3 linked regions of the Crateriforma conspicua genome follow. The protein of the gene in region 1 binds, or shares a complex with, the protein of each later gene. Links are inferred from orthologs where the notes say so. Each region holds a gene or a part of one and is shown in the gene's direction. Other genes may lie near its edges.

Region 1 (10,671 bases):
ATCTTCGCGATTGAACGCGACTTTCAAGATGTACCAATCCATCAACGGTTGGACATCACCGATCGGGGATTCGATCTTCTTTTCGGCTTCGGATTTTTGCGGGGGTGGTGCGGCCGGCGGCAATTCGGGCGCGGCAGGTTCCGGCGTTGCGGCATCGGCGACCGGAGCATCAGCCTCCGGCGTCGCCTGGTCCGCGCCGTCGTCTTCGACGCGATCGACCAGATCATTCAGGTCGCGAGGTTGGTCGTCGGACGATTCGTTTGGGGGGACAGACATGCCGGAATAGATTACAGACGGAATTTGATTTCAGAAGACCTGGGTGGGCCCGGGATTGCAAAAGCCCGGTAATTATCAGCTGGTCACGCCCAGAACGTTAAAGAACCACTGCCAAAGCACGTCGAACAAGAACAACGTGGTGGCCAGGAAAAAGATCGTAAAGATGACCACGATCGACGCGCGGATCAGTTCGTCCTTGCTGGGCCAACTGACCTTGTTCATCTCCGCTTCGACGGCGATCAAAAAGTCAGCGAAACGGGGCCAGTTCACCAGGCGAAAACCGAACCACAGGCCGGCAACCAAAACCACCCCCGGGACAACGGTGGGCCAGTAAGACCCGGCCGTCATCATCGACTTCATCGTCGAATTCAATTGCCAGGCTCCCAGCCCGACGATCACCCAGATCGCCAGCGCGGTCGCTTGGCGGACGATCCGTCCTTGCGTGGGCTTGTAAACCGACGCCTGGAACAGTTCGCTGATCAGAGGACTGTTATTGGCTTGGGCGATATCGCGGGACATGCATCCGCTCCCTGGGAAAGCCGTTGCGTAGTGATGTGGCGATGGTGGGTCCGAATCGCCGGACGCGTCCTTGCTGACGACCAAAATCCTTGCTGACGACGAAAATGTTTCGACTTGGCGACGATTCTTGTGTGGCGACGAACGGTCAGGGTTTCGGCACTGGATGACACGAACCGATCGCGTCGTCCATCTTCGTAAATGTGATTGATGCTAGTGGTGGGCTCGCATGCGGGGTGCACCGCACGAACCCTGGTCCCGCATACCGCACGGACGAAAACCGGACCGGAACCATAACCGGACCGACCTTCGCATCGACGGGCTGCAAAAAACGCAGACCGCCAAGTCGGGCGACGGGTGGGCACCGAACGTCTGGAACCGAGGGAACAGACGCCGGCACGTATTAGCAGGGGCGGAGGGACTCGAACTCTCAACCGCTGGTTTTGGAAACCAGTGCTCTAACCAATTGAGCTACACCCCTGGGTGAATCCGATGGAATGCCAGCATTCCGCAGCAGATTCGATCGGCCGGTGGGCCGTTTGTTGGCGACGGTGCGTCCATTACTGGACCAACGCCCGCGTGCAATGCCAGGATTGCGGATCGCAAAAACCTTGAACGCCCATCGGATGTCGGGCGTCCAAGGTTAACCGTTGGATCAAGATTTCGGAAGCGCTACCGGGATCGGCCTTGTCTTCCGACGCCCCGATCTACTCGACGATCTTGGTCACGACACCACTACCGACGGTACGGCCGCCTTCGCGAATCGCGAAGCGTACACCGTCGTCCATGGCGATCGGCTTGTGCAATTCGACGGTGACCTTGACGTTGTCACCGGGCATGCACATTTCGGCGTCGACCAAGTTGGCCGTTCCGGTGACATCGGTCGTACGGAAGTAGAACTGCGGGCGGTAACCGCTGAAGAACGGGGTGTGACGTCCACCTTCGTCCTTGCTCAAGCAATAAACTTCGGCTTCGAACTTGGTGTGCGGGGTGATGCTGCCCGGCTTGGCCAAGACCTGACCACGCTGGATTTCTTCACGCTTCACACCACGCAGCAGGCACCCGACGTTGTCGCCGGCGCGGCCTTCTTCCATTTCCTTGCGGAACATTTCGACGCCGGTGCAGGTCGTCTTGGTGGGCTCTTCGGTCAGACCGATGATGCTGACTTCCTCGCCGACCTTAATTACGCCGCGTTCGATCCGGCCGGTAGCAACCGTACCACGACCTTCGATCGAGAAGACGTCTTCGATGGCCATCAGGAACGGCTTGTCTTCTTCGCGAGCCGGTTCCGGGATGAATTCATCCAGGGCGTCCATCAGTTCGCTGATGCACTTGCTGGCTTCCGGATCGTCGGGCTTGTTGTAAGCCGGCAGAGCCGAACCACGCACGACCGGGACATCGTCGCCGGGGAACTTGTACTTGGTCAGCAGTTCGCGGACTTCCAGTTCGACCAGTTCCAACAACTCTTCGTCGTCGACCAAGTCGCACTTGTTCAAGAACACCACGATGTAGGGCACGTCGACCTGACGGGCCAACAGCACGTGTTCCTTGGTTTGCGGCATCGGGCCGTCGGCGGCCGACACGACCAGGATGGCACCGTCCATTTGGGCGGCACCGGTGATCATGTTCTTGACGAAGTCGGCGTGGCCGGGGCAGTCAATGTGAGCGTAGTGACGCTTGTCGGTCTCGTATTCGACGTGAGCAACCGCGATGGTCACCGTCTTGGTCGCGTCACGAACGGTACCGCCCTTGGCGATATCCGAATAGCCTTTCGCTTCGGCCAAGCCCTTGGCGGCTTGGACGGCGAGAATGGCGCCAGTCGTCGTCGTTTTACCGTGGTCAATGTGGCCAATCGTCCCAACGTTAACGTGGGGTTTGGTCCTTTCGAATTTGTCCTTAGCCATTCTGGTTCACCTGCGATCACGATCGTTCACACCACTATCACCGCCGAGATACGCTCAGTGGTAATCCTCCCGAATGCTGTCCGTGTTCACACCCACGGGGTCGTCAGCAAACGTTCGGCCGTGCGAGACCGCTTTAATTCTGTCTATCTCTGTCGAAACGAAACAAAACGTACATCCGGCGACGGCGCGTCGACAGCGGCACCGGCCTATCAAAGCCAGTTCCGCCGTGACCCGGTCGGTCACCATCAAGAGCTGCTGATGGGATTTGAACCCATGACCTCATCCTTACCAAGGAGGCGCTCTACCCCTGAGCTACAGCAGCATGTTTCGGCGTTCGATGCACCGCCGCTCGCGCGACTCCGCCAACCCCCGCCCTGCAAACCGAACCGCCAAAGCAAATAACCTCGGACGTCCGGTGGGCGAATCGGCGGAACCGATCGATCGAAATACACCTGGGCCAAAGCGGGTGAAGGGAATCGAACCCTCGTATTCAGCTTGGAAGGCTGCTGCACTACCATTGTGCTACACCCGCGATTTGCAACCACAAGCCGGACAACCGGCCTGGGCCACTTGCCCCCGTCGCTGGGCATCAACCGGCATCGAAGAAATCGACACGACAGACGACGCAATCACCGACGGGCTCATTCAGTGGGGGCTGCAGGATTCGAACCTGCGTAGGCATAGCCAACGGATTTACAGTCCGTCTCCTTTAACCACTCGGACAAACCCCCGAATTGTTCAAATCGAATTGATTGTTTCTTCTCGGTTGCTACCCGTCTTAATCCGTATCTTTTCTGTTCTTGTTTCCAACGTCTTTTCTTTGGCCTACAACCAGCCAGAGCCGAATTGCACGCACGTTGCCGTGGCGCAAAGGCCGGGCCAGCGGCCACCAGCGTCTGTCGTTGTTGTAGAGCCAGCGGAGGGATTCGAACCCACGACCGGCTGATTACAAATCAGCTGCTCTGCCAACTGAGCTACGCTGGCCTTGTAGAAAGGGCAGAGTGTAGCGATCCGGCCCGAGGCGACAAGACGGAATTGGCCCCTGTGACTTCAATTCCGGTTGGTTTTTTGGGCGAATATTTCGCCCCCGGTTCTAGAACGACACTTTCAGACCGTCTTGGGCGATCATCAGTTCGCCATAAAACGTTTTCCGGATTTTCTCCGAGTCCACCGGATCGACACTTTCGTCCAGCGGGTTGATGTGGGTCAGCAGCAACCGTTGCGGACGAATCAATGCGGCCAGTTCGGCAATCCGGCTGGTCCAACTGTGTCCGGTTTTCTCGGCCCACTGGCGATGCGTGTCGCGAAAATAGCATTCGTGAACCATCAGATCCGGCACCGATGCGGCTGCCCCGGAACCCGCATTGGCCGCAATACCACCCGCTGTATCGGCGTCCCCACCGAACCAGGTGATGTCCTGTGGGTCGGTCAGCCCCGACGTGTCGGTGGCATAGACCAAACGCTTGGCCTGGCAAGATGCGACGGCCGGCCAGTCCAGCCGATAGGCGACCGAACCGCCGGGATGTGGCTGGCGACGCCAAGACACCGTCGCACCGGCGGCAGAAAATTCGGGGGTGTCGTCGATCGTCACCCACTGAACATCCAAGGGAGCGGGAAAAATCAAATCCGCGAACAGATGCGTCTGGATGGCGTCCAGCTTGGCCGCTTCACCGAAAACACGCACCTGATCCACCGGCCGTCCGGCGACGGAACGACAATGCAAAACATCCAGCAAGAAAGTCAGACCGGCGATGTGGTCCAAATGGGCGTGGCTGATCAAGATGTCCAGGTGATCCGTCTCGATCAATTCAGTCAGCCGAAACAGCCCCGTGCCGGCATCCAACACCAATCCACACTGGGGCACGCAGTAACAAGACGTATGCCGGGACCGGTTGGGGTGATACCCGGCGGTCCCCAGACAGTGAAAATCCATCGGCTTATCAGTCGCCCCAGCGAAATACCTAATTTGCAACACCGCCACGACGGCCCGGCCGAACGCGACCGACCAGTCTAGCATGCCCCGGAGCCGGTTCGACCTGACGCCGGCCCGACGAGGCCTGGTCCACGGTAGTCGCTGGCCGATGCCGGGGCGAAGCCCGATTTGCAGCAGCATTTTTGAAAATGCTTTGCTAAAGTGGCTGACTTGTCGATTCCCAACGATCCGTCCGAGTGTCCATGGCCACAGCGAGTCCGAATTTGTCTTCGACGCCCCGAACGCCTGACGCGTCCGTCGATCCGCCCAGCATGCCGCGAAAACGAGGCGTCCCGGAAGGCCTTTGGCTGAAGTGCCCGGGGTGCGGAGGATCGATCTATAAAAAGGAAATCCAACAACGGCAGAACGTCTGCCCGAAATGCGAACACCACTTCTATGTGTCCGCCAGCGAACGAATCGAACAAGTGCTGGACGAAGGCACGTTCGAGCCGATGAACGACCAAGTTCGATCGGTCGACCCGCTGCAATTCGCCGATCGCCGTCCCTATGCCGACCGGCTGGTCAGCGAACAGAAACGAACCGGGCTGTCCGATGCGGTGGTCACAGGCACGGGCATGGTCCGGGCACGACGCGTCGCGTTTGCCGTGACCGACAGCGCATTCATCATGGGCAGCATGGGCAGTGCGGTCGGCGAGCGACTGGCCCGCCTGGTCGAACACGCCACTGCCCACAACCTGCCCCTGATCATCGTCAGCGGTTCCGGTGGTGGTGCTCGAATGCACGAAGGCATCCTGTCTTTGATGCAGATGGCCAAGGTCACCGCGGCCCTGGCCAAGTACGACGAAGCCGGCGGGCTGTTTATCAGCGTCCTGACAAACCCAACGATGGGCGGCGTGGCGGCCAGCTTTGCGTCGCTGGGCGATTTGGTGTTCGCCGAACCCAAAGCGTTGATCGGATTCGCCGGGCCGCGAACGATCAAGGCGACGATCGGGATCGAACTTCCTGCGGGATTTCAGACCAGCGAATTCTTGCTGGAACACGGCTACGTCGACCGTATCGTCGAACGAAAGAACCTGAAAACGGAAATCGCGCGGGCGATCGACTACTGCGGCAAGTAGGCTGGCCGCGACTGATGATCCGAATCCATTCTTGGCACCAGAATCAACGCTATGGGTCTGTTTGATTCCATCCGGAACGCTTTCGGTTCCTCTCAAAAGCACCAGGTCATCGACGTCGACACCCGTTACGAACGGATGCGGACCAGTGCCGTGGGCACGATGAGTTCCTTCTACGTCGCCAAAGACCATAAAACCGATCGCTTGGTCGGCGTCAAATTGCTGGACATCGAAAAGCACGAGCAATTCGAGGCTCGGTTCAAGGGCCTGAAGAAGCCCGGCGAAGCCGAAATCGCTCTTTCGATGCACCATCCCAAGATCGTCGAAACGTATGAAGCCGGCGTCACGCCCAAGGGGCAACCGGTGATCATCATGGAGTACATCGAGGGGCCGAGCCTGCAACAGATCATTGTCAAAAAGCAGCGACATCTGATCGCCGGCATCGAAACGACGTTAATTCGTGACATGGCCGAATCGCTGAAATACGTCCACGACCAGGGATATATTCACCGAGACATCTGTCCGCGGAATTACATCTGCTTGCCCGACATGAGCGGGCTGAAGCTGATCGATTTTGGCTTGACGGTCCCCGCAACGCCGCCCTTCATGGCACCGGGAAACCGGACGGGGACGCCGTTGTACATGTCGCCAGAAATCGTGCGGCGTCGGCCGACGGATAAGCGGGTCGACATCTTTTCGCTGGGCGTGACGTGTTACTGTCTGTGCACAATGCAGCATCCCTGGCAGGGCGAAGTCGTCACAGGCAAAGCGGCACTGCAGCACGACACGACCGAACCCACACCGATCCTGGAACGGGCCCCCGACCTGGACCCCAAGCTGGCACGTCTGATCATGCACGCCTTGCAGCCCAGCGTCGAAAAGCGGGTCCAATCGATCGACCAATTCTTGGCCACCCTCCGCACCATCGCGGCCTGAAACTCCCACGAACAATACGCGCCCCCCAACTCCTCAATAGGGGCCACCCATATTTGTTTGTCTTTTCAGAGTCTCAAAAGGGGCCACCCAGATTTATTTGTCTTTTCCGCCGATGACGGGTACGATCAGTCGGTTCGACAGCCAGAATTGGGGATGGATTGATGCCACGAAAACCACGCTATGAAGTCGCGGACCCTGCTCAGGTGCAGGTCTTTCACGCGGTACAACGCTGCGTCCGCCGGGCGTTTTTGTGCGGTGAAGACCCGCTGACTGGCCGATCCTTTGAACACCGGCGACAGTGGATCCGGGACCGCCTGGAGTTCATGGCAAGCGTCTTCGGCATCGACTGCTTGACCTATTCGGTCATGAGCAACCACTTGCACTTGGTGCTTCGAAGTCGTCCGGACGTTGTCGCTGCATGGAGCGACCAGGAAGTGGCCGGTCGGTGGTTGCGGTTGTTTCCGGCTCGCCGGCGTCCGGATGGTTCAGCCGAACCGCCGACCGAGGCAGACATCGCGGCGCTGGTGAATCATCCGGAAGTTCTGGCCGAACGTCGACGACGACTGTCGGATGTCAGCTGGTGGATGCGGTGTGTTGCCGAGTTCATCGCCAGACGTGCCAACCGCGAAGACGAATGCACGGGCAGGTTTTGGGAGGGGCGATACCGGTTGCAAAACCTGCTTGACGAAGCCAGTTTGCTAGCCTGTGCGGCCTATGTGGATTTAAATCCGGTGCGTGCAGCGATTGCCGAAACACCAGAATCAAGTCCTTACACCGGAGCGAAAGATCGCATCGATGACCTGCCGCAGCAACCGAGTCGACTGCGGCCAAGCATGCATGAGTGGGAACGAAGTCGCCGGCGTCGCCACAGTGGATGGATGAGCCCGGTAGAGATCAATGAGGCGAAGGACCCGGTTGGTCCCTGTGTCGAGAAATCGGGGCGGCGGGCGAGTTCCAAAGGCTTCTTGGGGATATCGCTGGTTCGATACCTGGAATTGCTCGACTGGACCGGTCGGCAACTTCGGTCGGACAAACTGGGGTCAATACCGAAACACTTGGCTCCGATTCTATCCCGCATCGGCGTCGACACTCGGGGGTGGTGCGATGTGGTTCGCCGCTTCGGCCGCGTCTTCAAGCGTGCGGCGGGAACGCCAGAAAGCCTCGCACGTGAAGCCGTGCGGTGCGGCCAACACTGGATGTGTGCACCGGACAACCCACTGGGACTCTGTTCCGACTAGCGGCACGGCGCCGACCGGCCGCTGCCGAGCAGCAAGCGAAATCTGAATCCGCTCGATGTTGAGAGCGAGCGGTAACACTGCGCTCCCGGTCCGCTTCCAGAGCTTCGCCTAGGCTGTTTCATTGCTTCCAAGGGAGAAAATCCGGCATCCCGGTGGACCAGCCCCTCCAGCCAACCGCCCCCCCACGCCGACCGCAGCCCCTTTCAGGCCCCCCTACCGGAAAACGCCACGCAATGGCAGCCGCAGCATGACTGTGCTTCGTGTAATTAATGGGTGGCCCTTATTAAGCTCCCTCGATGTTGAGAGCGATCGGTAACACTGCGCTCCGGGTCCGCTTCCAGAGCTTCGCCTAGGCTGTTTCATTGCTTCCAAGGGAGAAAATCCGGCATCCCGGTGGACCAGCCCTTCCAGTCAACGGCTTCTACGACACCTCCGGCCCCCCCCTTCCAAGCCTTCGAACGAAAAACCGCTGCAAACTGGTGGCAAAGCGACAAACGTGATCGACAATATTTATGGGTGGTCCTATTTGAGAAGCGGCGTAGGGAGCCGGACCGTCGGCTGGGGGATACATGCCGCGACAACTGGTCTGTTCGGCAAAAACGGCCCGCGGCCGTTTCAAGCTAGGCAAGCTTGGCTTTTCGGGTTGAATTCGTTGACACGAAAATTTCGCCGTAATTATACTCCCTGTGGATGCACGGCCCCCGCAGCAATTGCGTGGCGGGCCGCCGATCAGTCTTTTCTGCCCCCACCGCCAATTCTTTGCTCGGAACCCATTCCTCATGAATCTTCTCGGGAAGGCGCTGACGTTCGCCGTGTTTGCCTTGAGCATTGTGTTCATGGTCGTCGGGCTTGCCGTCAACGCATCACACCGCAACTGGCGCGACGTCGTGCTGGGCCCTGGCGGCTTGAAACAGCAAATCGAAACCGTTGAAACCACCAACGATCAACTTCGCGATTCGGCTCAGCGAACCCAAGCGGCTCTAGACCGCGAACGCGCCGCCCGCCGCACCGCTCTGGCTGCCTTGCAGACTCAGCTGAACCAACTGCAACAGGAATTGGTCCAAAGTGCGGCCGACGTGGAAGCCCTACGTGCGGCCAATACGGAGCTGACCCAGTTGGACCGTTCTCGTGCGGCCGACTTGGAAGCCAAGACCGAAGAAATCACTCGACTGCGGGCCGCTCTGGTCAAGGAACGCGAGGACCGCGACACCCTGTTTGCCAAATCGCTCGAGCTGACCGACTTGCTGAACCGCGCCCGCGGCACCGTTCAAAACCAAAAGCAACGCAACGATCAGCTTCGCACCCAAGTCACCCGTCTGCAGGAAGTGGTCGAAGCCAAGGGCATTGACGTCAACGCACCGCTGGACGGCGCACCGCCGGAACGAAACGGTGTCGTCTTGGTCGTCAACCGGCCTCGCAAACAAGTCGAAGTCAGCATCGGCAGCGACGATGGCCTGCGTCAGGGACACCTGCTTGACGTGACACGAAACGGTTCGTTCGTCACCCGCCTGCGTGTCGGTTACACCGAACCGGATCGTGCCGTCGCCGAAATCTTGTCTGACTACAGCAACCGAACCATCCAGGAGGGCGACCGTGTCGACACTACCTACGAATGAGCCCCCACGGAAACAGCCGCCGAACGTCTACACGGTGATGCTGATCCTAAGCACCGTCTTCATGCTGATAGCCGTCGTCGCGATGCTGATCGAAGCCGGCCGCTGGGCTCCCGATTACTGGAACACGCGGACGGCACAACCCAGCGTGATGCATATCGACGCCGACGCGGGAGCACATTTCCGCAGCTAGACGGCAAAATTTCCGCAGCTAGCCGGCAAACGCGCGAGTTAGCAAACGCACAGGTGATTCAGCCATCGGCGAAAGCCATGACGGTGAGCCGATCCCCGAATCAGCGAAACACAAAATTCCAAACAGGCGACCTTGCCCCAAGGTTGCCTGTTTTCGTTTTACAGGCACGCACAGATGCGGGCTTGCTTGGTCGTACCTCAAGACGCCCGCAACTTTTCCGCTTCGGCCTCCAGCGCGGCGATCTCTTCTTCCAACGCTTTGGTTTCTTCTGGATCATCGGCCTGCTGCTTCGAACCGGCCAATCTTGGGCGCAGTGTGCTTAGCTTCTTCTTAATGACTTCCAGTCGTTTTTTGGCTTTCTTATCCATCTCGATTCGTTTCGTGGTTGAGCCGGTTGGGAATCCGAATTCAAAACGTGGGGATCGCGTGCGACAACACGGTGGCGATGCGTCGACGATTAAAATTCCATCAACGCAACGGCAAAGTGGACGCCCAAAACCCACAAGGTCGTCCAAAGCACGGTCGCCGTGATCGCCTGGCTGACGTCAGCGGCGGACTGTTTGGATCGCAGACCTTGATAGTAGCTGATCACCGCGGTGCCCACACCGCACGCGGCGTTCTTTCCGAAAACCCAGCCCGCCCCCTTCGGCCAAAGGCCATCTTGCCCGCGAAGATTGCGGAAGAAGTGCTGGTCCCAAAAATAGGACGGGATGTCGGCATGTGTGGCGGAGAACGTCACCATGCTGATCAACCGCGCGGCAAAAAAAGCGATCCATTCCAACACAGGGGTGGCTACCAGAAAGGCCGCCAAAATTGGAACCAACAAATAAGCTTGCGGCCGAACACCCAGCGTCCGCATCGCATCGACCTGGCCGCCGTATCGCTTGACGCCCACGTCGGCGGCCACCGCGGCACCACAGCGAGCCGCCACCAAGATCGTTGCCAAT
Region 2 (10,643 bases), 3.2 Mb from region 1 along the record:
CATCACCAGCGGATTCCGGAATGATCACGAACGGATTGCGTGGTTCGCCCGTGGGGTCTTGGACCAGGGATGCAGACCCCTTGATTTTGACCTGATAGGTTTCCGGGTCGGCACTGGACCAGCGGTCGCTGCCTTCGTACCGGGCTTGGATGTGGATCAAATCCGGGCCACCGGCGAACAGCCCGTCATCAGGTTCGGCCACTCGAAACGCGACGACCTTTTTCGGCGGCTCGTCGGGTGATGCGGCGGAGGCCAACCGCGACGATGACAAGGCGGCGACGACTGACAGAAAAACGACGCGGGCCGTCGTGATATTCATGGGGGTCCCCAAGGCGTGATCGTGCTTTTGCCTCCCAGTGTAGATCAGTCGGCCGGGTTGATTTCGAGCCGGTCGCCGGTCGATGCTCCGCTGCGACAGCGGGTCGTCGCGTCGGCGAATACGTCGGTCAAGCACGGGCAAGACGCCACGGCAATGGGAAACTGGCTTTACACAGGGGGTGGGGATCGGGATAATACGGGGCTTTGAAACCGAAGGCCTTTTCCGCTGTCCGCGGCGGAAAAGGTTTCTTTTTTGTCCGAAAGGAAAGATGGATGCACGAGACCGTTCCCATGACGCGGGAGGGTTACAACCGTTTGAAAGCCGAAATCTCTCGCCTGGAAAACGATGAGCTGCCCGTCATTACCGAAAAGCTGGCTGCCGCCCGCGAGGAAGGCGACCTGAAGGAAAACGCCGAATACCATGCCCAGCGTGAAAACCAGGGCATGCTGATGGCGAAGATCAGCGAGCTGAAAGACAAGGTCGCTCGGGCTTCGATCGTTGATACGTCGCAAATGCCCAAGGACGAGGTCGCTTTCGGCTGCACCGTCACCGTCGAAGACTTGGCCTACGGTGACGAAGAAGAGTTCACTCTGGTCGGCACCGGCGACGAAGATTACGACACGAACAAGATCCTGGTGACCAGCCCGCTGGGCCAAGGACTGATCGGCAAAAAGGTCGGTGACACCGCGGAAGTCGAAGCGCCGGCCGGCATGCTGAAGTTCAAGATTCTGAAGATCAAGTACGAATCCTAAACGGCTGGATATTCTTTCACGGGCGTTTTTGCCGTCCCATCAAAAAGGGCTCCGAGGTCGTCATGACCGCGGAGCCCTTTTGCATTGGACTGGGGGCAGGCGTTTCGATCCGCTGACCGATCCGGTACTAGCGGGCGACAGGTTCGATGTTGGTGGTGATGTCAAAGCCCATGTCGCGGATCATGTCGTAATCGGCTTGCGGCGGTTGCCCCTTGGTCGTCAGGTAATCGCCGACAAACAGGCTGTTGGCCACGTACAGGCCCATCGGCTGCATGTGACGCAGGTGAATTTCGCGGCCACCGGCGATGCGGATTTCGCGATCCGGGTTGACGAACCGGAACATCGCCAACGCTTTCAAGCAATCGTTGGGCGACATCGCTTGGGTGCCTTCCAATGGCGTGCCGTCGATGGCGTTCAGAATGTTCAGCGGAATGGAATGCACGCCCAGCTCTTTCAAGTCGAACGCCATCTGCACGATGTCGTCGTGGGATTCGCCCATCCCGATGATCCCACCGCTGCACATTTCCATTCCCGCGTCGCGAACGTTTTCCAGCGTTTGCTTGCGGTCTTCGTAGGTGTGCGTCGAACAGATGTGACCGTAATAGTTTTCGCTGGTGTTCAGATTGTGGTTGATGCGATCAACACCGGCGGCAAACAAACGATCGGCTTGTTCGCGGTCCAGCAGCCCGAGGCTGGCGCAAATGTCCAAGTCATACTTGGCTTTGATTTCCGGCACGATGGATTCGACCGCGTTCATTTCGCGTTCGTTCGGGCCGCGAGCGGAGATAACCAGGCAATAGGTTTTCGCGCCCCGTTCATGCGCCAGCTTGGCCGCTTCCATCAAGCGATCGCGCTGCAGAATGTTGTACTTGGGAACCGGCGCGTTGCTGACCTTGGACTGGCTGCAGTAGCTGCAGTCTTCCGGGCAGAGTCCGCTTTTCGCGTTCATCAGAAAGTACAGCTGAACGGTACGGCCGAAATGCTTTTGGCGGATCCGGAAACCGGCGGCCATGATCGCCGGGACGTCCAAGTCCGAAGCGTTGATGATCGCCAACGCGTCTTCACGGCTGATTGTTTCGCCGGCCAGCACCGAGGAGGCCAGTGAGTCATAGAAACCGGGTTCCGCCATCGGCTTGGCGTTGATCGCCACGTCGGAATCGGTGGAAACGGGAGGCAGGGTCTCCGGGGTGGCCGCGTCGGTGGTCGACATGATCTATCGGGCTCGCTGAATTCGATGAACAGGATCGGGGACGCCGTCCATGACACGATTTCTGGGGCGCGACCGGACGTTTGGTTCCGCAAAAAGCGGATTCGTATCGGTCGGCCCATCGCATCGGGCGGGCTTTTGCATCTGCGGTGCAGATCGTTCAACATGGTGGCCCTTGGCCGACAATTCAGCAAGAGCGGCCGACCGTCGCGAACCCATTTGTGAACCGTCTACGTTGGATCCCACCGAACCTGATCGAAGTCCCCAAGCGGGGCCCCAAGCGTGGACGTTGCGTCTGGGGTGTCTGGCCGAACTGGCATCGGCATCCGCCCCGGCGTCCGCGTCGGATCGTCCACTGGGCCGCCGCGACCGAGTTTTGGTGCGGACATCGCGGGGCGTGGAGCTGGGGGAACTGGTGTCGCCGGTGAGGTGGAATTTCCTACAAGGGCGTCAAGCCGGTCCCTCGCCCCGAATACTGCGCCGCACCACACCCCAGGACGAATTGCTGATTCGACGCTTGGATCGGCATCGATGCGAAGCGGTGGAGGCCTGTCGCGACGCGATCCGATCGGCGGGGATCGTCGCGACGCTGTTGGACGTCGATCACTTGTTCGACGGCGGGACGCTGTTGCTGCATTTTTTGGGCGACGTTCCCGAGCAGATCGACGCGATCACCGGCGACATCGTGCGACAATATGAAGCAGTGGTTCGCACGGGTGAATTTGCCGAATTGCTGGAAACCGGATGCGGTCCAGGGTGCGGCACCGACGCCGCCAAAGGTTGCGTCGGTTGCGTGTCCTGTGCCGCCCACGCGGCCTGTCGCACGGCCCGCTGAATCGGCGTTGGTGCATGACGCCGATTCGTCAGGGTTTGACGACGAAGTTCACCAGACGTCCGGGCACGGCGATTTTCTTGACGACCGTTTTCCCGTCCACCAGCGATTGGACTTTGTCGTCATTCAACGCGGCTTGGATCATGTCGTCCGGTTTGGCATCGGCGGGGACGTTGATCTTGGTCTTCACCTTGCCGTTCAGCTGGACCGGGATCTCGATGGTTGATTCGCGGATCGCATCTTCGTCCCAGGTCGGCCAGGTGGCATGGGCGATCGAATCATCGTGCCCCAGGCGGTTCCAAAGTTCCTCGGCCAAGTGTGGGGCATAGGGCGACAACAGAACGAGGAACGAATTCATCGCTTCGATCGGTCGTTCGTCTTGGCGGGTGAAGAAGTTGGTGAACTCCATCATCCGTGCGATCGCCGTGTTGAAGCTGAGCCCTTCGGTGTCTTCGGTTACTTTTTTGATCGTTTGGTGAAGGACACGGTTCTGTTCTTCGTTGCAGGGCTGGTCGACTAATTCGGCACACAGTTGATCGTCATCGGATTTCGCATCCACGATCATTCGCCAAACGCGATCCAAGAAGTTTCGCACGCCGCCGACGCCGGACATGTTCCAGGGCTTGGTGGCTTCGAGTGGTCCCATGAACATTTCATACAGGCGCAGCGAGTCGGCACCGTATTCACGCACCACCGCGTCAGGGTTGACGACATTGCCACGACTCTTGGACATCTTGTCGGCTTTGGCGATGACTTCGATGTCGGTGCCTTTGACGAACAACTTGCCTTTGCGTTTTTCCGTCGCATCATCGTCAAGGTCGTGGCCGTCGGTGCTTCGCAACACCAACGTCTTGTCGTCTTCTTTGCCTCGCACCGCTTCGATGCCAACGTCGGCCAGGGGTTTCTGGTGCTGTTGGGCCTGATCTTCGCTCAAGTGAAATTGTGCTTGGCCCAAGATCATGCCTTGGTTGACCAGCCGTCCGAATGGTTCGGCGCAGGTCACGTGTCCGCGATCGTACAGGACCTTGTGCCAGAACCGGGCGTACAACAGGTGCAGCACGGCATGTTCGGCACCGCCCACGTACAGGTCGACGGGCATCCAAGCCTTTTCCAGCTCGGGGTCGATCATGCATTGGTTATTTTTCGGATCGATATACCGCAGGTAATACCAGCAAGATCCCGCCCACTGGGGCATGGTGTTGGTTTCGCGTCGGAAACGTCGTCCGTCCAATTCGACGATCAACCAGTCGTCGTCGGCCTTGGCCAGCGGCGGCTCGGGGCGGCCGTGGGGTTTGAAGTCTTCCAGTTCCGGCAGCGTCACCGGCAAGTCTTCGGCCGGCACGGTGCGTTTGCGGCCGGTCAATTCGCCGGCTTCATCGATTTCATGAAGCACGGGGAACGGTTCGCCCCAGAAACGCTGGCGGCTGAACAACCAATCGCGAAGCTTGTAATTGACCGCGGCACGGCCCAGGTGATCGCCGTCCAGCGATTCGGTCACGGCTTTTTTGACTTGGTCTGTCGTCTGGCCATCAAACGGGCCGCTGTTGATCGCCACGCCGGTGGCCGAAAAACAAGCCTTGCCCGCCAAGATGACTTCGCGCCGGGGATCATCGTCATCAGGCCGTACGACGGGAATCACTGGCAAGTCGAATGCTTGGGCGAAATCAAAGTCGCGTTCATCGTGCGCCGGAACCGCCATGATCGCGCCCGTCCCATAACCAGCTAACACATAGTCGGCGACCCAGATCGGAATCGGTTTTCCGTTGACCGGGTTGATCGCGTGCGATCCGGTGAAGACGCCGGTTTTGTTCTTGTCGCCTTCGGTGCGTTCCCGATCACTTTTGAAGGATGCTTGTTCGCAATACTTTTTGACTTGCGGCGATTGATCTTCGGTGGTCAATCGATCCCGCATCGGATGCTCCGGTGCAACGACCATGTACGTCGCGCCGAACAGGGTGTCGGGCCGAGTCGTGTAGACACGCAGGGCATCGGTGGGATCTGTCGGAAAGCCTGACTTGGCACGTTCGGTTTTCCAAGCGTCAAACTGGTCGGCCGGGCCGATGAAGAAATCGACTTCCGCGCCGGTGCTGCGTCCGATCCAATCCTGTTGCAGTTTCTTGATGCCGACGGGCCAGTCCAAATCGTCCAGGCCGGACAACAAGCGTTCGGAATACGCAGTGATCCGCAACATCCACTGACGCAGCGGGATACGTTTGACCGGATAGCCGCCACGTTCGCTTTTGCCATCGATCACTTCTTCGTTGGCCAATACCGTCCCCAAATCGGGACACCAATTCACTAACGCGTCGTCTTGATAGGCCAGACGATGATCGTCCTGGTACGATTCGATCACCGCATCACCTTGGGCGGCGATTTCCGCCGGGATCGGCAACTCGGAAATCGGGCGACCCTTTTGTTGTTCGTCGTCGAACCAGGTGTCGTACAGGACCAGAAAAATCCACTGGGTCCAGCGGAAATAGTCTTCGTCCGTCGTCGCGACGACCCGATCCCAGTCGTAGCTGAACCCCAGCATCTTCAATTGGCGTGTGAAGTTGTCGATGTTCCGTTGCGTCTGGATCCGCGGGTGTTCGCCGGTGCTGATCGCGTGTTCCTCGGCGGGCAATCCGAACGAATCGAAACCGATCGGGTGCAGCACGCTTTCGCCGCGCAGCCGTGCGAACCGTGAAACAATGTCCGTCGCCGTGTAGCCTTCGGGGTGACCGACATGCAGACCGTCGCCGCTGGGATAGGGGAACATGTCCAGCACGTAGCGTTTGGTCCCGCCGGGCAAACGTGGCGTGGCGAACGTGCGATGGGTCAGCCAGTATTCTTGCCAGCGGGGTTCGATTTCGGCGGGGTTGTAACGCGGCATCGGTATCGCAGTCGAGTCGTCGGGAAACAGGGGATCACGGCGGAGCGTCGGCATTGCCGCCATCGCCCGGGGGCGATGGATTCGGCGGGCTCGGCAACGCCAGGGCATCGCGAGGCGGGATTCTAGGTCAACGTCGTGGAAGCTTCCATGACCGGGCAATCGCCGCCGGGGGACCTACGTTTCACCGCAATCGACGTTGACAGCGGTCCACGGCGGCTGTTATCCCGCGATTGACGACCGGATCCGTCCCTCTTTCAGCGATCCCTTTGTGGCCAAATCGGCGAACCCGCCGGAGACATGTCCGCACAGGCGGTCGTGCCGTTGACCGACGTTTGTGACCGCCCGCCGGATGTGAACGTTCGGCAGCGACGGATCCCCCCACCGACCAACCAGGCTTCATCGCCAGCGTTCTTTTTGCGGGAAAAGAACGCCATCCGTGCCTGCCAAAGGTTTCGCAGCCGCGTGACCTTTGGTGTACGGACGTGCCAGGATCACCGCGCGACGATTACTGGGTCAATCGTCTCGACAATGACCTGCGGCGATGAAGTCACGACGCACCGGGGTGCGCTACGACGTGCCCCGGTGCGGGGATACAATCGCCAGCATGCCGACCAACGATCCCCAGCGCGAAGCCGCGACTGACGACGCAGCGTCTGACGAACAAGTCAACGCCGACGCAGCCACCGACGTCCAAGCCGGAACCGACCCCGAATCCGCGTCGCAGGGTGCCCAAGGCGATCTTGCGGGCGATCCCGCCGATGAAGTCCTGCCGGGCGATGACACGGGGTTGGACGACGCTCCGCCGGTGACCGTCCAGGATGAACGACGACGGCGGCGCCGAAAGAAACAGTTGGCCGTGGCCGTCGCGGTGATCGCGGCGGTGATCGCGGTGGTTGTGTTCTGGGGCGGCGAATCGCTGGATGTGATGCCGGAAACGACGGAGGAAGTTCCCGCGGCCCAGCGCTTTCACGCTCTGGTCGAACAGATTCGTGCCGAAGATCTGCAATCCATCCACGTGACCGAATTCGAGGTCACCGACGCGATGTGTCAACAATTGCGGGGCTTGGACAGTTTGCAACACGTGATCTTTGACCAAGGCAGCATCGGTGACGAAGGCTTGGCGGCGATCGCGTCGTTGCCCAAGTTGCAGCACGTCCGCTTGCGATTGTCGCCGATCACCGACCAAGGCTTGGCGTCGCTGACCGAGTGTTCCGATCTGTGGCTGATCAATCTGCCGCACAGCCGGGTGACGGCCGATGGTGTCGCCCAGCTGGGCAAACTTCCGCGGTTAAGACAGCTGCGTTTGGGAACCGATCGAGCGGGCAATGACATTTGCCGCGCGATCGCCGGTTTGACGTCGCTGCGTGGCATTCACCTGATCGGCATCGGGGTGACCGACGAAGGGATGAAGTTGATGGCGGAAATGCCCTACCTGGAATCGCTGTATTTGGACGATTCCGCGGTGACCGATGTCGGATGGCAATGGCTGTTCGACACCAAGCCACAGTTGCACGTGCACGTCGATCAGCAGCACCACGATCGCGACCCCCACGCCCATCGCCACGACTGATCGGCGGCCGGCCATCGCGTCGAATCCCATTCGCACAGACTTGGATCGACGCGCCCGAACCGTCATGATTGGCGGCATGAATGCGAAAGCCCCCCACGCCGATCGTTTGCGCTCTTTGCGTCAGTCCTTCGAAACGCACCAAATCGATGCGTTGTTGGTGACCGACGAAATCAATGTCGGATACTTGTCCGGGTTTACCGGCGACAGTTCGTACCTGTTGGTCGGAACCGGCGAAGCGACGCTGTTGAGTGACCGACGATACGAAACACAAATCGCCCAGGAGTGTCCTCACTTGGCCGCCGCGGTTCGGCCGCCCTCTCAATCAATGCCGGACTTGCTGGCGGAGGTCTTCGCCGGATCCTGTTACCGTCGCGTCGGCGTCGAATCATCCAGCGTCACGTTGGCCCAGTGGGACGCTTGGCAAGACCGTTTGGCCGATGCCGAGCCGTCGATCCAGTGGGTGCCGACCGCGGGCGTCGTCGAAGCGTTGCGGCAAATCAAAGACGAATTTGAAATTGGTCGGATCCGCCAATCCATCGACATCGCCGAACGAGCGTATGTTTCGGTGACCAGCCGTTTGACGCCTCGGATGACCGAACGCGAAGTCGCCCATGACTTGGAATCCGTGATGCGGACCCTGGGGGCATCGGGGGTCAGTTTTGAACCCATCGTTGGTGCCCAGCCCAGTGGTGCCCTGCCCCATTATCGGCCCGATGCGGTTCCGCTGGGCGATGCCCCGACGCTGTTGATCGACTGGGGGGCTTTTTATCAAGGCTATGCCAGCGACCTGACGCGGACGCTGCATCGTGACGCCGCTAGCGATGCGTTTCGTCGCGCCTACGACGTGGTTTTGGCAGCTCAATTGGCGGCGATCGAACGCATCAGCGATGGCGTCGCTGCCAGCGATGTCGATGCGGCTGCCCGCAATGTGATCGAAGCGGCGGGAATGGGCGACGCTTTCAAACACGGCTTGGGACACGGCATCGGGCTGCAGATCCATGAATCCCCCCGGATGGCGTCGGTCAGCCCGCAGGTGTTGTCCAGCGGGATGGTCGTCACGGTTGAACCCGGCGTCTATTTCGAGGGTGAATTCGGCATCCGAATCGAAGATGACGTCTTGGTGACCGATTCCGGGTGCGAAGTGCTGACGCGATTGCCCAAGGGCCTCGATGATTGTCGGCTGATTCTGTAAAGTCTGCGATCTGATCTTTTGGGGCCACAGCGCCGATACTGATTCGCCACCCGGGCCCAACGGGGCTGGGGCGGCCCGGTCGGGGCACCCACCACGAAGCCTCGCGCTGCTGAAAATCATCCGTGGCTTTTCCCGTCACCTCCGCGATAGAACGATAAAGAATGAGCAAGGGAGAAAAGTCAAACACCGGCGTGTTTGACATCGATCGCATCCGTCAAATCGTCCAGTTGATGGAACAGCACGAGCTTGGCGAAGTCGATCTTCAGCAAGGCGACGAAAAAATCAAACTGTGCCGTGGGGTTGCCCAGGCTGCCGTGCCCGTCGCCGCACCGGCACCGGTGGCGGCTGCACCGGCCGCGGCGCCTGCCGATGCATCGGCCGACACGTCGGGCACCATCACGATCAACGCGCCGATGGTGGGCACGTTTTATTCACGCCCCAATCCCGAATCGGAAACGTTCGTCAAGGTCGGCACGGTGGTCAGCCCCGATACGGTGTGCTGCATCGTCGAAGCGATGAAGGTCTTCAACGAAATCCCCGCCGAATGCAGCGGCAAGATCGTTGAAGTGTTGGCCCAAGACCAACAAGCCGTCGACTTTGGCAAACCGTTGTTCCGTGTCCAACCGCTGGACGGTTGAAGCAAAACCTGACGTTCTATGTTTAAGAAAATTCTGGTCGCCAACCGCGGCGAAATCGCGCTGCGCGTCATCCGCGCTTGTCGTGAAATGGGCATCACCAGCGTCGCCGTCTTCAGTGACGCCGACCGTGATTCGATGCACGTCCAATTGGCCGACGAAGCGTACTGTGTCGGTACCGCCCGCAGTGCCGACAGCTATCTGCGGATCGATCAAATCATCGCGGCCGCAGAAGTTTCCGATGCCGACGCGGTCCACCCGGGCTACGGCTTTCTGTCGGAAAACGCCCACTTCAACGAAGTCTGTCGGGAAAGCGGATTCGAGTTCATCGGCCCCAGTGCCGATGCGATGCGCAAACTGGGCGACAAAAATACCGCCCGGTCGATCGCCATCGCCAATGAAGTCCCCGTCGTTCCGGGCAGTGACGGGTTGATCGAATCGGACGACGTGGCACGACAGACCGCGGCGGAAATCGGCTATCCCGTTTTGATCAAAGCCACCGCCGGTGGTGGTGGCAAAGGCATGCGGATCGCCGAGAGCGAAGACGTTCTGGCCGGCGCACTGAAAGCCGCCCGAAACGAAGCCGCCGCCGCATTTGGTAACGGTGGTGTCTACCTGGAAAAGTTCATCGATCGGCCACGCCACATCGAAGTCCAAGTCATCGCCGACACCCACGGCAACGTTTGCCACTTGTTCGAACGTGATTGCAGCGTCCAGCGTCGGCACCAAAAGCTGATCGAAGAAGCACCCTGCAGCACGCTGACCCCCGAACGTCGTGACGCGATCTGCCAGGCGGCGGTACGCATGATTCGCGGGGCCGATTATGCCAACGCGGGGACCGTCGAGTTCATCGTTGACCAAAACAACGATTTCTATTTCATCGAAGTCAATGCTCGGATCCAAGTCGAACACCCGGTCAGCGAACTGGTCGCCGGCGTGGACTTGATCAAAGAACAGATCCGCGTGGCCACCGGCCAGCCGCTGTCATTCAAGCAAGAGGATCTGGTCTGCACCGGGACGGCGATCGAATGCCGCATCAATGCGGAGAATCCGGATCGCGGTTTCCAGCCGTCCCCCGGTCGAATTGAATCGATGTTTGCCCCCGGCGGGATGGGCGTCCGTTTCGATTCGCACGTCTATGCGGGCTACACCGTTCCGCCACACTACGATTCGATGATCGGCAAGCTGATCGTGCACCGTCCGACGCGTGAAGAAGCGATCGCGACGATGCGGCGTGCTTTAGCAGAACTGCAGATCAAGGGCA
Region 3 (10,622 bases), 3.2 Mb from region 1 along the record:
AAGGGCCTCGATGATTGTCGGCTGATTCTGTAAAGTCTGCGATCTGATCTTTTGGGGCCACAGCGCCGATACTGATTCGCCACCCGGGCCCAACGGGGCTGGGGCGGCCCGGTCGGGGCACCCACCACGAAGCCTCGCGCTGCTGAAAATCATCCGTGGCTTTTCCCGTCACCTCCGCGATAGAACGATAAAGAATGAGCAAGGGAGAAAAGTCAAACACCGGCGTGTTTGACATCGATCGCATCCGTCAAATCGTCCAGTTGATGGAACAGCACGAGCTTGGCGAAGTCGATCTTCAGCAAGGCGACGAAAAAATCAAACTGTGCCGTGGGGTTGCCCAGGCTGCCGTGCCCGTCGCCGCACCGGCACCGGTGGCGGCTGCACCGGCCGCGGCGCCTGCCGATGCATCGGCCGACACGTCGGGCACCATCACGATCAACGCGCCGATGGTGGGCACGTTTTATTCACGCCCCAATCCCGAATCGGAAACGTTCGTCAAGGTCGGCACGGTGGTCAGCCCCGATACGGTGTGCTGCATCGTCGAAGCGATGAAGGTCTTCAACGAAATCCCCGCCGAATGCAGCGGCAAGATCGTTGAAGTGTTGGCCCAAGACCAACAAGCCGTCGACTTTGGCAAACCGTTGTTCCGTGTCCAACCGCTGGACGGTTGAAGCAAAACCTGACGTTCTATGTTTAAGAAAATTCTGGTCGCCAACCGCGGCGAAATCGCGCTGCGCGTCATCCGCGCTTGTCGTGAAATGGGCATCACCAGCGTCGCCGTCTTCAGTGACGCCGACCGTGATTCGATGCACGTCCAATTGGCCGACGAAGCGTACTGTGTCGGTACCGCCCGCAGTGCCGACAGCTATCTGCGGATCGATCAAATCATCGCGGCCGCAGAAGTTTCCGATGCCGACGCGGTCCACCCGGGCTACGGCTTTCTGTCGGAAAACGCCCACTTCAACGAAGTCTGTCGGGAAAGCGGATTCGAGTTCATCGGCCCCAGTGCCGATGCGATGCGCAAACTGGGCGACAAAAATACCGCCCGGTCGATCGCCATCGCCAATGAAGTCCCCGTCGTTCCGGGCAGTGACGGGTTGATCGAATCGGACGACGTGGCACGACAGACCGCGGCGGAAATCGGCTATCCCGTTTTGATCAAAGCCACCGCCGGTGGTGGTGGCAAAGGCATGCGGATCGCCGAGAGCGAAGACGTTCTGGCCGGCGCACTGAAAGCCGCCCGAAACGAAGCCGCCGCCGCATTTGGTAACGGTGGTGTCTACCTGGAAAAGTTCATCGATCGGCCACGCCACATCGAAGTCCAAGTCATCGCCGACACCCACGGCAACGTTTGCCACTTGTTCGAACGTGATTGCAGCGTCCAGCGTCGGCACCAAAAGCTGATCGAAGAAGCACCCTGCAGCACGCTGACCCCCGAACGTCGTGACGCGATCTGCCAGGCGGCGGTACGCATGATTCGCGGGGCCGATTATGCCAACGCGGGGACCGTCGAGTTCATCGTTGACCAAAACAACGATTTCTATTTCATCGAAGTCAATGCTCGGATCCAAGTCGAACACCCGGTCAGCGAACTGGTCGCCGGCGTGGACTTGATCAAAGAACAGATCCGCGTGGCCACCGGCCAGCCGCTGTCATTCAAGCAAGAGGATCTGGTCTGCACCGGGACGGCGATCGAATGCCGCATCAATGCGGAGAATCCGGATCGCGGTTTCCAGCCGTCCCCCGGTCGAATTGAATCGATGTTTGCCCCCGGCGGGATGGGCGTCCGTTTCGATTCGCACGTCTATGCGGGCTACACCGTTCCGCCACACTACGATTCGATGATCGGCAAGCTGATCGTGCACCGTCCGACGCGTGAAGAAGCGATCGCGACGATGCGGCGTGCTTTAGCAGAACTGCAGATCAAGGGCATTTCCACCACGGCTTCCTTCCATGATGTCGTGCTGGGCCACCCCGAGTTTGTGGCCGCGACCATCGATACCAAGTGGGTGGATCGCGAGTTCCAAAAACCCTGATTGATCGGTCGTGATGCGATCGATCTAAAATCGCTCGGTCGACGCTTCGGTGTCGGCCGAATCAGATCCAGCGGCGTCCAACGCGGCGATCCATTCTTGCGGCTGGTCACCGAAGTCTTTGCCGGTCGCGTCACGCAGCGAATTGACCGCCAAACGCTGGGTCGACGGGTCGCTGTCATTCAGTGCGATGCGCAGTGCGTCCACGGCGACCGGAGATTGAAATCGTCCGAGTGCGGCGATCGCGGAATTGCGGACATCATCATCGGGGTCGGCGTTGACCGTGGTGGCCAACAGCCGCGCCGCTTCCTCGTCACCCCGTTTACCCAGCCCACGACAAGCTTCCATTCGGACTTTGAAGTCGTCGTCATCCAGGCCCTTGCGTAACAGGTCCAGTCCGTTGGCTTCGTCGGCACGGCCCGCGGCGACGACGGCCAACCGCCGCATTTCCGCGCTGGGGTCGTGTTCGTAAATCTTGTCCAGTTCACTTAGCCAATACTGTTGGCGATCGGCGGTCATCCGGGCGATGCCACCAGCGACGTCCTGCAGTTCTTGGTGTCTTTCAAAATCGGTGATGCCCAACTGGCGGTCGTCACGCCATTCTTTCATCACAAAGTACGGATTGACCTTTTTCAACGCGTACAGCGGTCCGTCGTGACAACCCGGCGCGATCGTCATGATCGTGCCAAGCAGAACGGCGGATCGTATCGCGAAACCGAGGCGAATGGCCTTAGCAGGACGACTCGGTTCGATTCGGCTGCGGATCATGCGTGAATCAAGGCTCGTGAAGGAACGCGTCAGGGAAGGTCCGATGCCAAGGCAACGCGACCGTTTTGCGATGTAGCAAACCACGATGGCTGCCTCCAAGGGCAGTTTCTCGGCAACTGTGAAACTGCCAGTTTCCGCAACTGCTGGGATAGGCACCGAATGCGGGCCGGCGCAATCCCCCCGCCCAATCGATCCATTCCGATCAGTTGGCCCCATCGGATTGCCTTCCCATGGTTTCTAAATGAACGCACGCGCCATGTGCTAACAGTCAACGGCACAGTTTCCATAGAGCCGGACGAATCGCGATCTGGGTATTGCGTCGACGAATCAATGTGACTTGGCAGAGTTGTGGTTTGGGACGACGTGAATCCGTTGCGATGTGGTGTTTCGGCACGAGCAAACTGATGGGGGCATCATGGCACTTTCCATTCACTCCAACCGTTGGACGATCTTTGCGCTGTTGATCGCGTCGGCTTGGATTGCATTCATCGCCCAGGCGCCAAGGGTGCAATCCGCCCACGATTCCATCGCTTCACGTTCGTCCAACGTCCGTGTCGATCCCGCTGGGGCGGACTTTCCCGAGTCGGTCACAACCGAGACGCATTCGGGCCAGCGCGTTCCAACATCCGACAGCGTGAATACCCACGATCGGATCACGATTCATGTGGGAACGTCCACATCGATGACCGGGCCATGCGCTGATTTGGGTAATTCCGTGTTGGACGGGATTCGGGCCTCGTTCCACCAGGCGAACGCCGAAGGCAAGCGGTATCGATTTCAAATCACGGCGATGGATGATGCCTATGATCCTGCCAAAACGGCGTCGAACACGAAACGGTTGCTGGCCGATCCGACAATCTTGGCGGTGATCGGCAATGTCGGAACTCCGACCGGCGTGGTTGCCGCGACGATGTGTTGCCAGACAGACACGTTGTTTTTCGCACCGATCTCGGGCGCGCAGATTCTGCGAACCGAAGGGACGCAGACGCTTCAGCATTTTCGCGGCAGCTATGAAGACGAGGTGTTGGCGTCGATCAACGCGATCCTTCGCTACAGCGACGTTTCCGCCGACCAGATCGGCTTTTTCTGTCTGCGGGACGGACTCGGGATGGCGGGATTCAAAGCCGCCTGTCAAGTATTGGAGCAACACGGTGGTATTCCCCCGCACCACATACCGGTCGGGTTGTACGCCAGAGATTCATTGGCCATTCAAAACGGTTTGGCGGACCTGCTGAATCACCAGCGACCGCCGAGAGCGATCATCGTGGGCGCGTCAACCGACGCGGCGAAAGAGTTTGTGTCCCATGCGCGACGCCATGGCTATCGCGGCTGGATCATCTGTATCAGCTTCGTCCAAACGGATTCGCTGGCACGTGTCATCGCCGTCGACGACCGTCGAGTGATCGCGACTCAGGTGGTCCCCGATCCGCTTTCAAACCACGCTATTGCGATCCGGTATCGCGACGCGTTGAAAGACTTCTCGCAAAAATCGCATCCGAATCCCGCATCATTCGAAGGCTATTTGCTTGGATCCGCATGGGTGCATGCCGTCGAATCATTGGAAGTCCATCCCAACCGGAAATCGGTGGTTCAGGCCGTTGAAAACATTTTCGCGGGGATCACACCGGTTCCCTGGTTGGAAGAATTCCGCAGTCCGCAAAACCCCGATGGCAAGCGGATTTGGGCCACCCGACTGACGTCATCGGGAGTCCAATATGAAACGTGGGATCAGATCTTTGCATCGGAGGCGTTGTGATGCATCGAGTCATTCCCCCCCACAAACTCATTACGGCCATGCTACTGGCCGGGGTCGTCTCGGGAATCATTCTGCTGGTCAGCTGCGTGGTGACGCTTCAGCGGCTGAACGACCAACGTTTGCAAGCGGCCGAAGCTGAGATTCGGGCACGCGAGCTGGTCGATCAGACCCAGCGTTTTCGCAGTTCGATTGAAAGCATCGCCCTGCGTCCCGAGCGGCAAGATTGGGAACAGGTCGGCGGTCAAGCAGAAAGGGAACGTGATCAACTGCGCGAAGCTTTACAGTTCGTCGATTGCGGCCAGCAGCATCGTCCCGACGACTGCCAGTGTCAGAAGCTTTACGAATCCTTGGATGAAATCGTTCTTGAAATCCAAGGCTTGGGGCGATCAAGCAAGGTTCTGCGCGGCGATTTGCAAGTGCTGAAGCAACAGTTTTGTGTCGCTCGTGATGCTTTACTGCGAATCCGTACCGCCGCTGAGTCCGTCGAAGGACGCTACCGTTTGAATGGCAGCATTTCGCCAGGAGATGAAAACCATCGCAACATTCAAACGATTGTTGTGGAATGCAGCGATGCCTTGCACTACATGGAACGGACGCAAGCTGCGTCGCACGTCAGTGAACTGCTTCGATTGCGTGAAGGCGCCTATCGACCATTGCTAATGCGTTTGGAGCTTTCGCTTCGACGGCTGGCCGAGTTAGAGGATGCCAAGGGGATCGCGACGATCGATGACTTTGCCAAACTTCGACAGGCTGTTTTTGATCATTCCCAATCCCCTGATTTGTTTTTTCACTCAGATTGCGACAGCATCTTCTGTCTGCGTTTCAAGGTGATCGAAAATCAAAAACAGATCGCTGCGTCACAGGAACGTCTGAGCGGTTTGTTGACGCAAGTCAGCACGAAGGTTGCAAACCGGCTGGTCACTCTATCCGGTGACGATTCCCAACGCGCCGGCAAGATGGGGAACCCATTGCAATCCGCCATTTGGACAATGGTCGTCTTGGGCGTGATGTTGTGTGTGACTTTTGTAGGGTTGGCGGTCGCAGTACGAAGTCTGTTGATCCGGACATTCGAAACGATCGAAGAGAAACGTTTGGAGGCGGAAAAGCTGGCGCTGGTGGCAAAGTACACGGTGAATTCCGTTGCGATCACCGACGAAAAAATCCGCGTCGAATGGGTCAACGAGGCGTTCACACGAAACACCGGGTACACCCTGGATGAAGTCGTGGGATCGTCGCCCGGCAAGTTTTTGCAAGGGCCGCTGACCGATCCGAAGATCATCCGAAGGATGCGCGCGGCGCTCCGCAAAGATCTCGGGTTTCGCACGCGAGTTTTGAACTACAAGAAGGATGGAACACCCTACTGGAACGACTTGGAAGTCAGACCCATTCGGGATCAAAACGGCGAAGTCACCAAATACATCAGCATCCAAACCAACGTCACTTCTCAGGTGGAAGCCGAACAGCGACAAGCCAAACTTCAGCAGGAATTGAAGCAACAGAAAACGTTGCTGGATACCATCGTCCAGCACATTCCGGCGGGGGTCATCGCGGCCGGACCTGACGGAAATGTCACTTGCTTCAACGCGAAAGCAGAAAAACTGCTGGGGGCAAGTCGTGATGACTTGAAACGTGTGGACCAAGTGGACGCAATCTGGCATTTCCAAGAAGACGATGGGAATGTGGAATCGGAATTCCAATCCCCGCTGGGTCGCGCGGTCAACGGCGAAGACATACCCAATCGTCAAATCCGTGTGCAGGTGGGCGGCGATGACCGTTGGCTGTTGCTGGGCGCCGTCGCGTTTGATAGCGAACACGTCAGCGGCGGTGTGGTGATCTTCAACGACGTAACGGAACAGGTCGCAACCGAACACGGCCAGCGGCAATCGCAAAAGCTGGAAGCCATTGGCCAGCTAGCGGCCGGAATCGCTCACGAAATCAATACACCGATGCAGTACATCGGCGACAACATTGATTCGTTGGCGGAATGGATGGACGAGTTCGGTAGGTTCTTGGAACAAACCACCGATGGCGGCGATGATGATGACGTCGATCGACGTGATTCGACGGATCTGCCGGCACAGCGAATCCAACGATTGCAACAAATGGTCGCCGAAGCGTTGCAGGATTGTCGCGAAGGATTTGATCAAGTGACCGGCATCACTCGCGCGATGAAGGAGTTGTCGCACCCGGGTGAAGCAACCTATCAGTGGGCCGATCTGAATCGGCTAGTCGTCGGCGCCATCACACTGTCAAAAAATCGCTACAAGTATCACGCCGAGTTGGTGAAAGATCTGGAAGCCGATCTTCCAGAAATTCAATGCCGGTCGGCCGAAATCAGTCAAGTCGTTTTGAACTTGGTTGTCAACGCTTCCGATGCGATCAGCGAACGTCTGGAATCCGATGATTCCCACAGCGGTGTGATTCGAGTCGAAACGCGCCGGCAAGATGATCAGGTCATCTTGCGTGTCAGCGACAACGGTTCAGGGATGGACCAAGCCACCATCGAACGCATTTTCGATCCGTTCTTTACGACCAAAGACGTCGGCAAGGGGACGGGACAGGGATTAACGATCTCGTATGACATTGTGGTGGCAAAACATCAAGGCACATTGCTGGTCGATAGCGAACCGGGTGTGGGAACGACGTTCACGGTTGCCTTGCCTATTGAACGTGAAAACGATGGTGAATCGGAAGCCTACTCGCGGGACCTTGGTGATCCAGACATTTGGCTGGACGAAGATCCGAACGTGTTGGATTCATTGGATGATGCCGACGATCTGATCATCACCTGAACAATCCAAATGGAAACAAACAAAAAAAATCGGCTGTTTTGTCGAACCACAGATGGGGTGAATGAAAGATGAACGATCGAGTCTTATTCGTCGACGACGAACAAAAAATGCTCGACGCGGTGGCGCGTCGCTTCGAAGGGACGTTTGAAATTCATACGGCTTCGTCGGGGGCGATGGCGCTGCAGATGATGGAGCATCAAGACCCGTTCGGTGTTGTGATCTGTGACATGCGAATGCCGCAGATGGACGGTTTGCAGTTGATCAAGGAAGCACGGAAGAAGTTCCCCGACAGCATCTACATGATGCTGACCGGAAACCAAGATTTGACGACGGCATGCAACGCGGTCAACGTCGGCCAAGTGTTCCGGTTGCTTCACAAGCCGTGTCACAGTTCGGTGCTGCACCGCGCGATCGAAGATGGTTTGATGCAATTCGATTTGCTCAATGGTCGCGAAGATTTGCTGCGCCGGACCTTCGGCGGTGCACTGACCGTATTGACGGAAATCTTGGAATTGACGCATCCCATTGTTTTCCAGCGTTCCCACACCGTGATGCGGTTCGTCGACGAATTGGCGGATCAGTTGGGCCTGGGCAAACCTTGGGACTATCGCGTCGCCGCATCGCTGGCCAACATCGGCCGCGTCGTCGTGGGCGAACATGACCAAGACCGGACCGACACCTATGGTGTTTGCATCGATTCGGAAGCCGAGATCGCTGGTCGCTTGATCGCCAACATTCCGCGTTTAAACGATGTGGCGGAAATCGTTCGCCGGCATCCCAATGCCAGCCGAATTCCCGATCATCCCGAACAGTCCCGCGAAACGCGAATCGAAGCCGGGGCTTTGTTGCTTCGTACCGCGATCGTGTACGAGTTTCATTTGCGAAGTGGGCTGAAGCCTGACCGAGCTTTGACTCAACTGACGCATGCGATCCCGGGGCTTGCCAAGTCCGTGTTGGACGCTGCGGCAAGGTTGGATGTGTCGGAGTTCTCGGCACCCGACGACGAAAGACCGGATGTTGAGATTCGACCTTATGCACTGAAGGAAGGCATGATCCTGGCGCAAAACGTCCAAACCCGCGATGGTTCCCTGCTGTTGTCCAAGGGGACCCGGTTGAGCCAAGCGTTCATTGAACGTTTGCAACAAATGGCGATTCGCGACGATCTGCGGCCGCTGTTTGTCCAGGCCATTGTGGAAACCCCCGAGGCGTCGGAGGAATCCAAACCGAACGCAGCGGATGAATCTCAGGGACAAAGCGACGGCGATACGAACGCGGATCACGCTTCGGCCGATTCATTCAGTGGTGCCGACGAACCGGTTGCTGCATCGATCTAGCCGTGTAACGGTGGGTCAATCAGATGCGATCGCGGCCAAGACCTGTTGCGCCGCTTCGATCGTCTGGTCGATCATCGCTTCGGTATGCGTGCGGCTGAAGAACAACGCTTCGAATTGGCTGCATGGCATGTAGACGCCTTGGCCGATCATGCCCCAAAAGTACTTGGCGAACCGATCGCGATCGCATTGGTCGGCATCGTCCCAGCTGTTGACCGGTTGATCGTGAAAGAACAGCGTCATCATGCTGCCGACTTGTTGGACTTGGTGGGGAATCTCGGCCGACGTTGCCGCCGCGTCCAATCCATCGGCCAACTTTTTGCCCAGGCGTTCCAGTTGTTCGTAGGGCGGTTGGCGTTTCAAAATTTCCAGGGTCTTACTGCCTGCGGCCACTGCCACCGGATTGCCGCTTAAGGTTCCCGCTTGAAAGACTTTTCCGGCGGGCAGCACCTGATCCATGATGTCCTTTCGGCCGCCGTAGGCGCCCAGCGGCATGCCACCGCCGACGATTTTGCCAAGCGTCGTCATATCGGGGGTGATCCCATAGCGTTCTTGTGCACCGCCGTAGGCCAAACGGAATCCGGTCATCACTTCATCAAAGATCAGCACGCATCCGTCATCTGCGGTTAGCCGTCGGACTTCTTTCATGAAGGCTTCGCTGGCCGGGACGCACCCCATGTTTCCGACCACCGGTTCCATGATCACGGCTGCGATTTGGCCGGGATGATCGGCAAAGCACTGTCCGATCGCATCGACGTCGTTGTATCGCAGGACGATGGTGTCGCGGCTGGCGCCAGCGGTCACACCCGGGGAATCGGGCGTGCCCAAGGTTGCGGCGCTGCTGCCGGCGGCGACCAAAAGACTGTCGACGTGGCCGTGGTAGTTGCCGGCAAACTTGATGACTTTCTCTCGACCGGTGGCGCCACGTGCCACGCGAATTGCGCTCATCGTCGCTTCGGTGCCGCTGTTAACCAGACGCACCTTTTCGATCGAACCCACCGCATCGATGATCTGTTGCGCCAGCACCGATTCGGCTTCCGTGGGGGCGCCATAGCTGGTCCCACGCGATGCGGCTGCCGTGATGGCATCGATCACTTCGTCTTGGGCGTGACCCAAAATCATCGGTCCCCATGAACCGATGTAGTCCAAGTACCGATTGCCATCGATGTCAAATAGGTGCGGGCCTTTGGCGTGATCGATGAACAGCGGTGTTCCGCCCACGGCGCCGAAAGCTCGTGCGGGACTGTTCACCCCACCGGGCATCAGTTGTCGTGCGGATTCGAAGGCGGCGCGACTTTTTTCGCCGGCGGCGGCTGTCAATGAAATCGATGTCATGTCGTGGGAACCGTGCAGTGATTGCAGTGAATGTCAGGCGTTGAAGTTTTTGGTGTGGCGGTGACGAATCACAGGTTGGACGAACGTTCTTGTTCGATCATTTCTCTGGCGCCTGATTCGATCAACCGGTTCGCAATGTTAGTGGCCAACTGGATCGTCGCTTCCGCATCGGGCGAATCCAATTCACCCGTTTCGTCCAGACACTGTTGGCCGTCATGTGACAAGACACGAGCGTGGACGTTCATGCGATCGTCAACGATGGTTGCCAACACGGCGATGGGCGCCAAACACCCGCCGTGCAATTGCGACAAGATGGTTCGTTCCGCTGTCACACACAGCCAACTGTTGGGATCGTCCAGTTTTGAAACCGCATTCGATGTCGTCGTGTCACCGGCGCGAACTTCGATACCCAGAGCACCCTGCCCCGGTGCCGGCAGCATCTGTGAAAGCTCAATCGTTCGACGCGGCAGGTCGTCCATCTCCAGCCGACGGATGCCGGCTTCGGCCAACAGGATCGCATCGAACTCGCCGCTGTTCAGTTTGGAAAGACGGGTTTGGACGTTGCCACGGATCGGCCGAATGTCCAAGTCGTTTCGCAGTGCTTTCA

The links.
Region 2: the proteins of accD (region 1) and accB are in contact, whole or in part, in a solved structure (PDB 8UXZ), measured with the Escherichia coli proteins. The link is inferred for Crateriforma conspicua from one-to-one orthologs.
Region 3: the proteins of accD (region 1) and accC are in contact, whole or in part, in a solved structure (PDB 8UXZ), measured with the Escherichia coli proteins. The link is inferred for Crateriforma conspicua from one-to-one orthologs.

Annotation. Positions count from the first base shown.
Region 1 is NZ_CP036319.1:1,627,930-1,638,600, reverse strand. The notes cover bases 3,933-6,843. They hold accD (acetyl-CoA carboxylase, carboxyltransferase subunit beta), read left to right. Parts: upstream 3,933-4,940; coding sequence 4,941-5,747; downstream 5,748-6,843. Other genes in these bases: Mal65_RS05975 (hypothetical protein), read left to right, coding at 6,842-6,843; Mal65_RS05980 (serine/threonine protein kinase), read left to right, coding at 5,799-6,680; Mal65_RS05990 (MBL fold metallo-hydrolase), read right to left, coding at 3,933-4,629. Also shown: transcription termination/antitermination protein NusG, read right to left, coding at 1-276; preprotein translocase subunit SecE, read right to left, coding at 352-795; tuf (elongation factor Tu), read right to left, coding at 1,500-2,696; more of Mal65_RS05990, read right to left, coding at 3,790-3,932; more of Mal65_RS05975, read left to right, coding at 6,844-7,918; Mal65_RS05970 (hypothetical protein), read left to right, coding at 8,698-9,534; Mal65_RS05965 (hypothetical protein), read left to right, coding at 9,512-9,724; Mal65_RS26370 (hypothetical protein), read right to left, coding at 9,922-10,092; Mal65_RS05960 (ABC transporter permease), read right to left, coding at 10,182-10,671.
Region 2 is NZ_CP036319.1:4,849,872-4,860,514, reverse strand. Bases 7,761-10,643 are described here. They hold accB (acetyl-CoA carboxylase biotin carboxyl carrier protein), read left to right. Parts: upstream 7,761-8,905; coding sequence 8,906-9,382; downstream 9,383-10,643. Other genes in these bases: accC (acetyl-CoA carboxylase biotin carboxylase subunit), read left to right, coding at 9,401-10,643; Mal65_RS17645 (M24 family metallopeptidase), read left to right, coding at 7,761-8,744. In the rest of the region: Mal65_RS17675 (glycoside hydrolase), read right to left, coding at 1-319; transcription elongation factor GreA, read left to right, coding at 592-1,071; biotin synthase BioB, read right to left, coding at 1,199-2,200; Mal65_RS17660 (hypothetical protein), read left to right, coding at 2,514-3,113; leuS (leucine--tRNA ligase), read right to left, coding at 3,142-5,982; Mal65_RS17650 (leucine-rich repeat domain-containing protein), read left to right, coding at 6,587-7,552; more of Mal65_RS17645, read left to right, coding at 7,629-7,760. UniProt on the Escherichia coli protein: This protein is a component of the acetyl coenzyme A carboxylase complex; first, biotin carboxylase catalyzes the carboxylation of the carrier protein and then the transcarboxylase transfers the carboxyl group to form malonyl-CoA.
Region 3 is NZ_CP036319.1:4,841,182-4,851,803, reverse strand. What follows is about bases 1-2,862. They hold accC (acetyl-CoA carboxylase biotin carboxylase subunit), read left to right. Parts: upstream 1-689; coding sequence 690-2,036; downstream 2,037-2,862. Other genes in these bases: Mal65_RS17630 (HEAT repeat domain-containing protein), read right to left, coding at 2,061-2,711; accB (acetyl-CoA carboxylase biotin carboxyl carrier protein), read left to right, coding at 195-671; Mal65_RS17645 (M24 family metallopeptidase), read left to right, coding at 1-33. Also shown: Mal65_RS17625 (ABC transporter substrate-binding protein), read left to right, coding at 3,217-4,557; Mal65_RS17620 (PAS domain-containing sensor histidine kinase), read left to right, coding at 4,557-7,349; Mal65_RS17615 (response regulator), read left to right, coding at 7,418-8,683; hemL (glutamate-1-semialdehyde 2,1-aminomutase), read right to left, coding at 8,699-10,015; hemC (hydroxymethylbilane synthase), read right to left, coding at 10,084-10,622. UniProt on the Escherichia coli protein: This protein is a component of the acetyl coenzyme A carboxylase complex; first, biotin carboxylase catalyzes the carboxylation of the carrier protein and then the transcarboxylase transfers the carboxyl group to form malonyl-CoA.